Regions from separate parts of the Citrobacter sp. LJND-P06 genome, predicted to be linked through region 1. Evidence: predicted binding sites of a transcription regulator. Region 1 holds the regulator's gene; the other holds the start of a gene.

Region 1 (6,306 bases):
ACGGTTCTACCTACGGTGGCAACCCGCTGGCCTGCGCGGTTGCTGGCGCGGCGTTCGATATTATTAACACGCCAGACGTGCTGGACGGCATTCAGACAAAACGGCAGAAATTTGTTCAGCATTTGCAGAAAATTGACGAGCAGTACGACGTCTTCAGCGACATTCGCGGGATGGGACTGTTGATTGGGGCAGAGTTGAAGCCGCAATATCAGGGACGAGCGCGCGAGTTTCTTTATGCGGGCGCGAATGAAGGCGTGATGGTGCTGAATGCCGGCCCGGATGTGATGCGCTTCGCCCCCTCGCTGGTGGTGGAAGAGGCGGATATCGATGAGGGAATGCAGCGTTTCGCTCAGGCCGTCGCGAAAGTCGTTAACGCTTAATATCCCGTAACTGACGGCTGAGCCAGATCCCGTGGTGAGGCCGTTGACGCCAGGCGACCGACGAAATGGTGTGCATGGTTTTCAGGTGGCCCAGTATGCGCTGCAGGTGCTGTTCCAGGGTACTTAATGACCCATGGGAGAGCATCTCTGGCGCTTCCAGGATATTCACATCGCCAGAACTGCCCGGCCCGTCATACTCCAGACGCTGCTGGCAGCGCTGGAGCGCAATTTCGCACGATTCCAGATAGCGTTGCGCAAGGTCTGGCGTCAGCATCGTATGTTCCCGCGCCAGCGTGGTCATGGCGTTGATGTGCTCGACAATAAACTGGCTGTGCGTCACCCACAGTTTCATATCGGCCAGATAGTGCGCGTTAAAGCCGGGTTCCTGCATGGCCTGATTCAGCGAGTTGTACAGCGTGTTGTGCGCCTGATTGACACGCATACGCTGATACGCAAGCGGTGTTGCCTGTGGATTGTCGCTGAGGATCAGGCGTATAGCGTCTTGATCGGCTTCCAGCGCGTCGTGGGCGTTTTTGCGTAACAGACCGCTCTGCCACTGCGGCCAGAGCCAGACCGTTCCGCCAAACGCGATCAGGCAGCCAATCACCGTATCAATAAACCGCGGCACAATGTACTGCTCACCGTTTAACGTCAGCAATTGCAGGGTATACACCGCAGTGACCGTAAACCCGACCGTTGCCCAACCGTAATTTTTACGAATGATCAGATAGCTCACCAGTGTAATGACCAGCATGCCCGCTAGCGTGAAGCCTTCGGGAATATGGAAGTGTAGCGTCACGCCCGCAATCACCAGCCCGACCAGCGTACCTACCGAACGGTGTAATATGCGAACCCGCGTCGCGCCGTAGCCGTTTTGCGTCACAAACAGCACCGTCATCAGGATCCAGTACGGTTTCGGCAGATGTAACGCGCTGCCCATCAGACTGGCGATACTCAGCATGACGCTAATACGCCCGGCATTTCGCAGCGCGGGCGACTTGAAGGACAGATAGTTTTTTAACGCCGGGATCAGCGGGAGTCGGCGCTGTTTATCCGCCATCAGGTCGCGGGCGTAGAGCGGGCGTTGGGTCCGCAATACGCGGGCAATGCGGCTAAAGTGCCAGTAACAGAACTGACCGACCGGGTTATCGGGATGCTGGTTAGCGATTTTCTCCAGCGCACCAATCTGTTTTTCCATGGTAAAGCGAGTTGGCAGGCGGTGATACAGAATATCATCCGCCAGGATGCGTAAACGTGCGGCGACCGTTTGAGCGTTCCAGCGAATCACCTGTTCCGCATGGCTGCGTTCGACCAGCTTTTGCACCTCTTCCGGCTGATGCAGACTGACGGAGATATGTTCCTGTAGGTCCAGCGCTTCCTGGAAGGCCCGCAGCAGACGTTTGTATTCATTGTTGTGATGCGCCGACAGCATGTGCATTTGCTGGTAACACTGGGTGATGAGATCCACCGCTTTCTGTTGGCGTACCAACAAAGGCGGCAGCGCTTTTTCAGGATCCGCATGCTGGGTGAGCAGACTGTATTTGGCTTCGCAGTAGTCGGCCAATTCGCGGTACAACAAACTGAGCGACTCGCGCAGCGGTTGTTCACGCCAGAGCCAAAACCAAAACCAGTTAAAAAGCCCGTACCACAGGGTGCCCAGGGCATAGATCAGCAACGGCTCCCACACGGGCATGTTACCGGCAAGGCTGAGTGTGAAAATGGCGGCGATCAGCGAAGCCGGCAGGAGTCGGGCATGTAAGGCGCTGAGTTCAGCCGTCACGCCAAGAATCAGCGTTAAACCCGTCAGAATCAGCGGCAGCGGTATTGCTTGCGCGAGCAGGAGCTGCATTGCCAGGCTGCATCCGGCAAACAGCGATGCACCAATGACTAAGCGTTTGAAAAAGCGTTTGTGGGGGGTATCAAGCCCGGCGATGTTGCAGCAGGCGGGAACGAGAGAAAAGAGCAATCCCAGATGCAACTGGCCGATGATAAGGCCGATCGCCACAGGTAAACACAACACCAGCGTTTGCCGCAGTGCGTAGTTGATTTCAGGGTGATAGATCAGTCTTCGCCACATCGGTGCCAACAAAAATGGCGTATTACAGGGTAATACGCCATTTTGACGGGGTTAACGAGTGCCGTAGACGACGATGGTCTTACCGTGCGCGGAGATCAGGTTCTGATCTTCCAGCATTTTCAGAATACGACCAACGGTTTCGCGAGAACAGCCAACGATCTGACCGATCTCCTGACGGGTGATTTTGATTTGCATGCCGTCCGGGTGAGTCATCGCATCGGGTTGTTTCGCCAGGTTCAGCAGAGTCTGAGCGATACGACCGGTTACGTCGAGGAAGGCAAGGTTGCCGACTTTTTCGGACGTAACTTGCAGGCGACGAGCCATCTGGGAAGACAGGCGCATCAGAATATCCGGGTTCACCTGGATCAATTGGCGAAATTTTTTGTAGGAGATTTCAGCGACTTCACAGGCCGTTTTTGCACGAACCCATGCACTGCGCTCCTGGCCTTCTTCAAACAGGCCCAATTCGCCAATAAAATCGCCCTGATTCAGATAAGAAAGGATCATCTCTTTCCCTTCTTCGTCTTTAATCAGCACAGCCACTGAGCCTTTAACGATGTAGTACAACGTTTCTGCTTTTTCACCCTGGTGAATCAGCGTGCTCTTCGACGGGTACTTATGAATGTGGCAATGAGACAAGAACCATTCGAGAGTCGGGTCTGTTTGCGGTTTGCCAAGCACCATGCGCGGTTATCCTCTGTTATAAGCTGTCTCCAGAGCCAGAAAACGACGCTGTCTCTGGGGTTGCCAAAATATGCTTCCCGCTGCCAGGGAAGGGGGCTGCTAAAAATGTACTGCAGCCTGTAATGTGATGTTCTCTGCATACATGCAGTACGTCAATGTATTACTGTAGCATCCTGACTGTTTTAGCATAGCTTTCGCTGTGTGTCTCCTGGTGTCTCGCTTCAGCTTGATACAGGTCGCCTTCCGTTGCGAGATTTGTTATGTCCGCGTAATCTGTCAGGAAAATTGAAACATTGGAGTTACGAAATATGCAAGCGCGTGTGAAATGGGTTGAAGGCCTAACCTTCCTGGGAGAGTCTGCTTCCGGACACCAGGTTTTGATGGATGGTAACTCCGGTGATAAAGCACCGAGTCCGATGGAAATGGTGTTAATGGCTGCGGGTGGGTGCAGTGCGATCGATGTGGTGTCTATTCTGCAAAAGGGACGCCAGGACGTGACCAATTGCGAAGTGAAGCTCACTTCCGAGCGTCGTGAAGAGGCGCCGCGCCTGTTCACGCATATCAATCTGCATTTCATTGTGACTGGCAATGATCTCAAAGACGCCGCCGTTTCGCGCGCAGTCGATCTGTCTGCTGAAAAATATTGTTCCGTGGCGTTGATGCTGGAAAAAGCAGTGAATATCACGCATTCATACGAAGTGATTGCTGCCTGATGATCCTTGCCTGATGGCGCTGCGCTTATCGGGCCTACGACAGGAGTAGGCCGGATAACGCAACACCGCCATCCGGCAAAATCTTACCTTACTCGATTTTTTTGCCTTCCATCAGTCGCTGAACCAGCGGCAGCATGATCAACTCCATTGCCAGTCCCATTTTGCCGCCCGGCACGACTAATGTATTGATATGTGAAATAAACGAGCCCTGAAGCATTGCCAGCAGCCAGGGAAAATCGATCCCTTCCAGATTACGAAAATGAATAACGACAAAGCTCTCGTCTAATGACGGGATGCCTTTTGCCGCGAAGGGATTCGAGGTGTCCACCGTGGGGACGCGCTGAAAGTTAATATGCGTACGGGAGAACTGCGGGGTGATGTAGTTGATGTAATCATCCATAGAGCGAACCACCGAATCCATCACCGCCTCGCGGGAGTGTCCACGCTCGCTGGTGTCGCGGATCAGTTTTTGTATCCACTCCAGGTTGACTATCGGTACTACGCCAACCAGTAAATCCACATGGCGCGCCACGTTATGCTGCGGCGTCACTACGCCACCGTGCAGTCCTTCATAGAACAGGACGTCGGTCGGTTCGGGCAGGGGTTGCCATGGCGTGAAGGTTCCCGGCACCTGATTCCACGGTACTGCTTCATCGTAGGTATGCAGATATTTCCGCGACTGGCCTTTGCCCGCGTGTCCGTACTCGCCGAACGTTTGTTCCAGCAGACCAAAATCATTGGCTTCGGGGCCGAAATAACTGATATGTCGCCCGGCGTCCCGCGCTTTGCGGATCGCCATGTCCATTTCCGGACGCGTATAGCGATGAAAGCTGTCGCCTTCCACCTCGGCGGCGCGCAGATTTAACTGTGAAAAAATTTTACGGAACGCGAGGCTGGTGGTGGTGGTCCCCGCGCCGCTGGATCCTGTTACCGCAATCACTGGATGTTTGGCAGACATAACAACTCCATGAATAAACACTCGTTTTAGTATAGTCGGCCCTCAGCGGGGGATTACTCGTGCAACTGCTTTTTGGGCATGATATTGACCGTTTCGTGGAGTTCGGACCACACCAGAACGGCCTCGCCGCGCTGTAACTGGCGTTTTACGTCGGCGACTTTTTGCGCAAGCGAACGTTCATGTTCACCATAATCGGTGCCTTCGCGCAATACAAAGCTTTCAATCAGGTTATCCAGCGTTTCAGCGGACAACTCCTGCCAGGGGATGATCATGATTATGCTTCCAGATATGTGGTGAGCCAGTCAGGGATGCGCGATTCAAGCCACATTTCCGGGCGGCGCAGCGTCCCGCCGATAAAGCCGACGTGCCCGCCATGCTCGGTTAATTGATACTCTACCTGCGGCGGCAGATTCTCGGGGTTCGGGATCACATGACTGTCCATAAACGGATCGTCTTTCGCGTGAATAATCAGCGTAGGTTTGGCGATCTGATTGAGCAACGGCATGGCGCTACATTGACGATAATAGTCTATCGCATCAGCAAAACCGTGAATTTTGGCAGTAATAAGATCATCAAAATCACGGATACGTCGTACCGCTTTTAGCTGCGCCAGATTGACAGGAAGCGTGCCGGGATAGGCCGCCAGTTTGCGTGACGCGTTGGCTTTGAGCAGATTGAGCAGGTAGCGCTGGTAAACGCGCGAAAATCCTTTTTCCATGTGATAGCTGCAGGCTTCAAGCACGAAAGGCGCGGAGACAATCACTGCCGCATCGACAGGAATCCCCCGACCCTCTTTCGCCAGCAGGCAGGCCAGCATATTGCCGCCGAGCGAATAGCCAACCGCAGCGGTGGGAACACGACCAAACTCGCGTTGCAGCCACTGTAAAAACCAGGTGCCGTCTTCCGTTTCCCCGGAGTGATAAATGCGATTCAGGCGATTGGGTTCGCCGCTGCAACCGCGAAAGTGCATCACGACACCCAGCCATCCACGCTTTTGTGCGGCCTCTATGAGTCCGTGGGCATACGGGCTGTTCAGACTCCCTTCAAGACCATGAAACACCACCAGACGTGGTTTGTGCTTCGCCTGATGTGGATCTTCACTCCATGCCAGATCGACAAAATCGCCGTCGGGTAATTCCAGGCGTTGCCAGTGTGGGCTGAACTGCACTTTACGGCGGATCAGTCGTGGGAGCATCGTTTGTAGATGGCGATTGCTGATGCCGCGCATCGGGCGGAACTCATACGAATCAGCGTCGGTCGGGGTCATTTCTGTGGGGGTGATTTCAACCATAGCACCAGAGCAATTAATCATCGGGAAGAATAACTATACCGCGCACACGGCTGGCAGGTTAGCCAATATGTGATTTTACGCTTAGTCAGTCAGGAGGTTACGTGAGAAAAGATGGATGTCCACCCCGGGTTTACGCCGCCAGAGACGGGCTTTACGTGTCCCTGTCGCCGCACTTTCCCCTGTCTCTTCAAACATGCCCGACG
Region 2 (6,306 bases), 1.0 Mb from region 1:
CTTTTGACTCCGACGTCATCGCCAGCTCGCCAAACGCACGGGCTTCCGCGTCATAACCGCTGCTGCTCCCCTGCGCCAGCCCGGTTTCTAACACGTCAAGAATACGGTCGGTGGCCGGATAGTTACCCTGCGTTTTCTGCTCCGTCTGTTTCCTGACCATACGAAATAACAGCGCGCGTCCCAGTGGGCCTGCCAGAATGCGTTCACGAACCGGCAATTCACGATGAGCAGACCTGTCCTGTTTGGCTAACTCAACAGCGGCTTCCAGCAAAATGGAATGGGGAACAACCTCATCCACCAGCCCCGCCTTCAGCGCCTGTTTGGCACGCAGTTGTTTACCGGTGAGGATCATATCCAGCGCCATACTTACCCCGACCAGGCGCGGCAACCGCTGTGTGCCGCCTGAGCCTGGCAACAACCCAAGCTGTACTTCCGGCAGGCCCAGTACTGTTTTTGCATCATCGGTACAAATGCGATGGTGGCAGGCCAGCGCCATCTCAAGGCCTCCGCCCAGACACGCCCCATGAATGGCGGCAATAACCGGGATTGGCAACGCGTTAATCTCGGACATTATCTGCTGGCCCTGACGTGCGAGGGTTTCAGCCTCCTGAGCGCTGCGGCAATGACCAATCATATTGATATCGGCGCCAGCAATAAAATTATCTGGCTTTGCGGAGATAAACACCACACCGCGCAATGCTTTGTTTTCACGGATTTGTTTCAGAATGGCGCGAACCTGCGTCGCAAATTCTGCTTTTAAGGTGTTCATCTTTTCGCCGGGAACGTCCATAGAAACGACGGCGACATTATCCAGACGCACGTTAAGCGTAAAAGCCGATGTCATTTCCATTATTCCGCCTCCAGAACCATTGCCGCACCCAGACCACCCGCCGCGCAGGCGGTAACTAAACCGAAGCCCCCACCCCGGCGCCGTAATTCGTGTAATGTCTGGGTGATCATGCGTGCGCCTGTGGCGGCAAACGGGTGACCATATGCAATCGACCCGCCCAGCACGTTGAATTTGCTGTCATCCACCTCACCGGTGGCATGCGCCCTACCCAAAACGTCACGGGCAAAGCGTTCGCTGCCAAGCAGTTGAATATTGGCCAGCGTCTGGGCGGCAAACGCTTCATGCATATCAATGAGCGTTAAATCGGCCATCGTTAATCCAGCACGCTCCAGCGCCAGCGGTGTAGACCATGCGGGCCCCAATAACATGTCCTGCCACACATCGATGGCGGTAAAGGCGTAGCTGCGCAGATACCCCAGCGGCACCAGCCCCAGTTCCCGGGCGCGAGATTCCGTCATTAGAATAACGGCAGCCGCTCCGTCCGTCAGCGGCGTACTGTTAGCCGCCGTCACAGTGCCGTGCTTTTTGTCGAACGCAGGACGCAGTTTGGCGTAATCAGCCAGCGTAGAGTTACCGCGAATATTATTGTCTTCGGAGAAAGGATCGTTAAAGGGCGGCGCCCAGGTCGTCATGACTTCATCCGCTAACTTACCTTCGGCCCACGCCTGAGCGGCACGCTGGTGCGAACGATGCGCCAGCGCATCCTGCTGTTCGCGGGTAATACCATACGTTTTCGCCATTTGTTCGGCGGTATCCCCCATCCGCAACCCCGTCGAATATTCGGCCACGGCAGGAGGAACCGGCATCAGGTCGCGTAGACGCAGGCGGGAAAAGAGTTTGAGTCGCTGACCGGTCGTTCTGGCTTTATTGACGTCCACCAGCACGCGCGCCAGCTTTTTGCTCACACCAATGGGCAACACGGAGGAAGAATCGGCCCCACCGGCGATACCCGCACGGATAGTGCCCGTTATCAGGCTTTCGGCCACATTCGCCACTGCCTGAAAACTGGTCGCACAGGCACGGCTCACGCTGTAGGCGTCCGTATGAACGTTCATCCCGGTACCCAGCACAATTTCGCGCGCGATGTTTGGTGCTTCAGGCATTTGTACCACCTGGCCGAAAACCAGTTGTTCAATCACCTCAGGGGGTATTTCACTGCGCGCCAGCAGTTCTCCTACCACCATTTTCCCCAAATCAACGGCGGGAATGCCATGAAATGCAGTGGCCTGCCGGGCAAACGGTGTACGTAAACCGCTGACAATGGCAATACGATCGCCCTGACGGGTGACCAGTGGTAAAGCCTGACTCATAACACTCCCCTGTAAAAAATATTTTAAGTGGTCTGACCTGATCACAGTCTTAACCAATTTTTTACATTTAGCCAAGGGGAGACATAAGAAAGTGCGAGCTATGGCACAGTGAATAGTTACATAGCGTTACGAAAACACCCCTGCCAGTATTTGACAAGGGTGTTTGAGGAAGGGGATTAACGCAAGCCGAGCTGGAAGATCAGCGTTTCAGCTTCACAGGCGAAGACAAAATCGATATCCAGACGCACACCTTCGGACTCTTCAGTAAAAGTGGAGGTGATTTGGCAAGGTTCGGATTCCACGCTACGCGCTTTCTCCGTCAACGCAGCCAGCGTTTCTTCAGCCTGCGCGCGGTTCGCGAACACACGGCTGTACGACGCGGTGCAGTCGGAGTTGTCCATAATGGTCCCAACGTCCATACAGCAGCAAACCGGGGTTTCATCAGCACTGCATTTACTCATTGTAGATTTCCTCTGTATTCGCACCCTAGGTGCCAGATAAACGCTGGGGATATTTTACGCTCCCGCCATTCACCTCTCCAGTCGTTAATGATGTGAAATAGGATAAGTGAGCGAAATCACACTTAAAAATGATCTAAAACAAAAATCACCTAAACGGGTGAGTGCGCTTACCCCCAATTTTGCCAGCTGGATCGCGTTTCTAAGATCACAATTGAAAAATTTTATAAACATACTTGCAACATTCCATCTGGTCAGACCTATACTCACGCCACTGGTCTGATTTCTCTGTCGTACCTCAGACCCTACACTTCGCGCTCCTGTTACGGCATGTAACATTGTTTGAATAAAAATAAATCAATGAGGTTATGGTCATGAGCCAGAAAACCCTGTTTACAAAGTCTGCTCTCGCAGTCGCAGTGGCAATCATCTCCACACAGGCCTGGTCTGCAGGCTTTCAGTTAAACGAATTTTCTTCCTCTGGCCTTGGCCGGGCCTATTCGGGCGAAGGTGCTATCGCAGACGACGCAGGTAACGTCAGTCGTAACCCGGCGTTAATCACCATGTTCGATCGTCCGACGTTCTCAGCCGGTGCGGTGTACATCGATCCTGATGTTAATATTAGCGGACGTTCACCGTCAGGTCGTAGTCTGGACGCAGATAACATCGCGCCAACCGCCTGGGTACCGAACGTACACTTCGTTGCGCCAATCAACGATCAGTTTGGTGTCGGGGCTTCTATTACCTCTAACTACGGTCTGGCTACCGAGTTTAACGATAATTACACCGCGGGTTCTGTGGGGGGGACGACCGACCTCGAAACCATGAACATGAACGTCAGCGGCGCGTATCGCTTAAATGAAAGCTGGAGCTTTGGTCTTGGTCTGAATGCCGTCTATGCCCGCGCGAAAATTGATCGCTACGCCGGTGACTTAGGTCAACTGGTTGCCGGTCAGATTATGCAGTCTCCTGCCGGGCAGACTCCGCAGGGACAACAATTGGCGGCGACAGCAAACAGTATCCCAGCCGACACCAATATTGCTCACCTGAACGGTAATCAGTGGGGCTTTGGCTGGAACGCCGGTATTCTTTATGAAGTCGACAAAAACAACCGCTACGCATTAACTTACCGCTCTGAAGTAAAAATCGACTTCAAAGGTAACTACAGCAGCGATCTGAATCGCGGGCTCAACAGTTTTGGTCTTCCTATCCCGACCGCCACCGGCGGTTCAACGCAGTCAGGCTATTTAACGCTGAACCTGCCTGAAATGTGGGAAATCTCTGGTTATAACCGCGTTGCGCCGCAATGGGCTGTTCACTATAGCCTGGCGTACACCAGCTGGAGTCAGTTCCAGGAGCTGAAAGCAACATCGACCAGTGGAAAAACGTTGTTCCAGAAAGATGAAGGCTTTAAAGATGCTTACCGTATCGCGTTGGGTACCACCTATTATTACGATGATAACTGGACGTTCCGCACCGGTATCGCGTTTGATGATAGCCCCGTCCCGGCCGATCAGCGTTCCATCTCTATTCCGGATCAGGACCGTTTCTGGCTGAGCGCAGGTACGACTTACGCCTTCAATAAAGATGCGTCTATAGATGTCGGCGTCTCTTATATGCACGGTCAAAGCGTTACGATCAACGAAGGCCCATACCAGTTCGAATCTGAAGGTAAGGCCTGGCTGTTCGGCACCAACTTTAACTACGCGTTCTAAGTCTGTCCCGCACATAAAAAAAGGTGAGCTTTCAGGCTCACCTTTTTTATTGGCCTCAGGCCATCACTCGGAATCGATATCTTTGAGCTCGTCCTGAATCGCCTGCGCGTTCGGGTTTTCCTGAGGTTTAAGCTTCCCGCCATTGGCGATGAAATCATGACGCTGGAAGTACGCTTCACGCACCATAATATAGGGGTCGGAAGACTGGCGCAGCAGGCCATCAGAATCGAGAAGCTGTGCGCGGCTCTCTATCCCTTCGACCGTCCATTTACCGATAGACATCGGCCAGGTCAGCCATGACAGCACCGGATAGAGCGTATCCGCCATATCACCACCGTCGTCACGAAGCGTGAAGCTGCCATAGAACGGAAGCTGCATATACGGCCCGTAACCCACATCATAGTGCCCTAACGTACTGCCGAAACGGTGAGGTTCAGCACGCTGCAGTTTCGGATTCGCCATTCCCGCAACATCTATAAAGCCGCCCATCCCCAACAGGGTATTCAGGAAGAATCGGGTGAAATGCACCATCCCCTGATAAGGATCGCCTTGCAGGAAGTAGTTCACCATTACCGCGGGTTCTTCGAGGTTGCCGGTGAAGTTGCTCAGACCATTTCGTGCAGGTTGAGGAACATAGTCACGCCAGGCGACAGCGACCGGTCGAACGACATACGGATCCAACACATTAAAGTTGAAGTTGTACATGGTGCGGTTGAACCCTTCAAACGGGTCGGAACGCCCCTGCTGTTCTGTACCGGAACTCGCACACCCCACCAGCAGTGTGGTTCCCAGCGCAAGCGCCGACAGGCGAAGCTTCATAAATGTCTCCCTGTTGATTATGGCTATCGCTGATTGCCATCCATGACGGTACGAAAACGTATCCGCCTGTTTAGGTGTGAGCGATTGTAACAGCACGTCAAACGATGTCTATATACCCTATCTTGTTGATCTGATCATAGCCTGGTAACGCAACGCTCGTAATGCTTCTATTTTAACTGATGACAAAAAACCAAACGTTACCATTTTTGCGATTTCAGAGTTTACCCCTCTTCTGCGAACAAAAAATCGCTACGCTTTAGCTATACGTGCTCATAACAAGGCGACACAATGGATAAGCTCAGCAGCGATAAAATCGATCGGCACAGCGATGGACTTGAAGTAGAAAGCGAAGAGAAGCAGCGCGGCAAGAAAATTGAGCTCGACGAAGACCGTCTCCCCTCGCGGGCAATGGCCATACATGAGCACATCCGTCAGGACGGTGAGAAAGAACTGGAGCGAGACGCGATGGCGCTGCTGTGGTCGGCAATTGCTGCGGGGCTTTCCATGGGAGCCTCTTTGCTGGCAAAAGGGATTTTTCATGTTCAGCTAGACGATGTCCCCGGCCGTTTTTTACTCGAGAACCTTGGTTATACCTTTGGCTTTATCATTGTCATCATGGCGCGCCAACAACTGTTCACAGAGAATACCGTAACGGCTGTACTTCCCATCATGCACAAGCCAACGCCAGGCAATATCGGCTTGCTGATGCGACTCTGGGGAATTGTGCTGCTGGGCAATATTCTCGGCACCGGTATTGCAGCCTGGGCCTTTGAATATATGCCAATATTTGATGAAGAAACGCGGGACGCGTTTGTCAGTATCGGAATGGAGGTGATGAAAAACAGTCCGTCAGAAATGTTTGCCAACGCGATCATTTCAGGATGGCTGATTGCCACCATGGTGTGGATGTTTCCGGCCGCCGGAGCCGCAAAAATCGTGGTGATCATCCTGATGACCTGGCTCATCGCGCTGGGTGATACCACGCATATTGTCGTCGGGTCGGTTGAAATTCTCTATCTGGTCTTTAACGGCACGCTACACTGGAGCGACTTTTTTTGGCCCTTCGCTCTCCCCACACTCGCCGGAAACATCTGCGGCGGTACCTTTATCTTTGCGCTGATGAGTCACGCGCAAATTCGCAACGATATGAGCAC

What was found. The regulator CRP, encoded in region 1, controls carbon source genes, mostly activating them, when cyclic AMP is high. The targets are predictions, from matches to a motif close to ATGTGANNNNNNTCACAT.
Region 2: ACO7SM_RS06665 (YfcZ/YiiS family protein) is a predicted target of CRP. The motif match lies at 2,726-2,743, and genes of this name have one in related genera.

Annotation. Positions count from the first base shown of each region.
Region 1 covers NZ_CP187317.1:363,357-369,662, forward strand. The annotation lists gene argD (bifunctional acetylornithine/succinyldiaminopimelate transaminase) at 1-380, shown strand, start outside; gene ACO7SM_RS01640 (YccS/YhfK family putative transporter) at 370-2,457, opposite strand; gene crp (cAMP-activated global transcriptional regulator CRP) at 2,509-3,141, opposite strand; gene ACO7SM_RS01650 (OsmC family protein) at 3,450-3,854, shown strand; gene ACO7SM_RS01655 (phosphoribulokinase) at 3,943-4,812, opposite strand; gene ACO7SM_RS01660 (YheU family protein) at 4,866-5,084, opposite strand; partial or broken gene ACO7SM_RS01665 (hydrolase) at 5,087-6,149, opposite strand; gene ACO7SM_RS01670 (NUDIX domain-containing protein) at 6,185-6,306, opposite strand, start outside.
Region 2 covers NZ_CP187317.1:1,378,660-1,384,965, reverse strand. The annotation lists gene fadJ (fatty acid oxidation complex subunit alpha FadJ) at 1-850, opposite strand, end outside; gene fadI (acetyl-CoA C-acyltransferase FadI) at 850-2,160, opposite strand; gene ACO7SM_RS06665 (YfcZ/YiiS family protein) at 2,337-2,621, opposite strand; gene fadL (long-chain fatty acid transporter FadL) at 2,993-4,333, shown strand; gene mlaA (phospholipid-binding lipoprotein MlaA) at 4,397-5,152, opposite strand; gene ACO7SM_RS06650 (formate/nitrite transporter family protein) at 5,441-6,306, shown strand, end outside.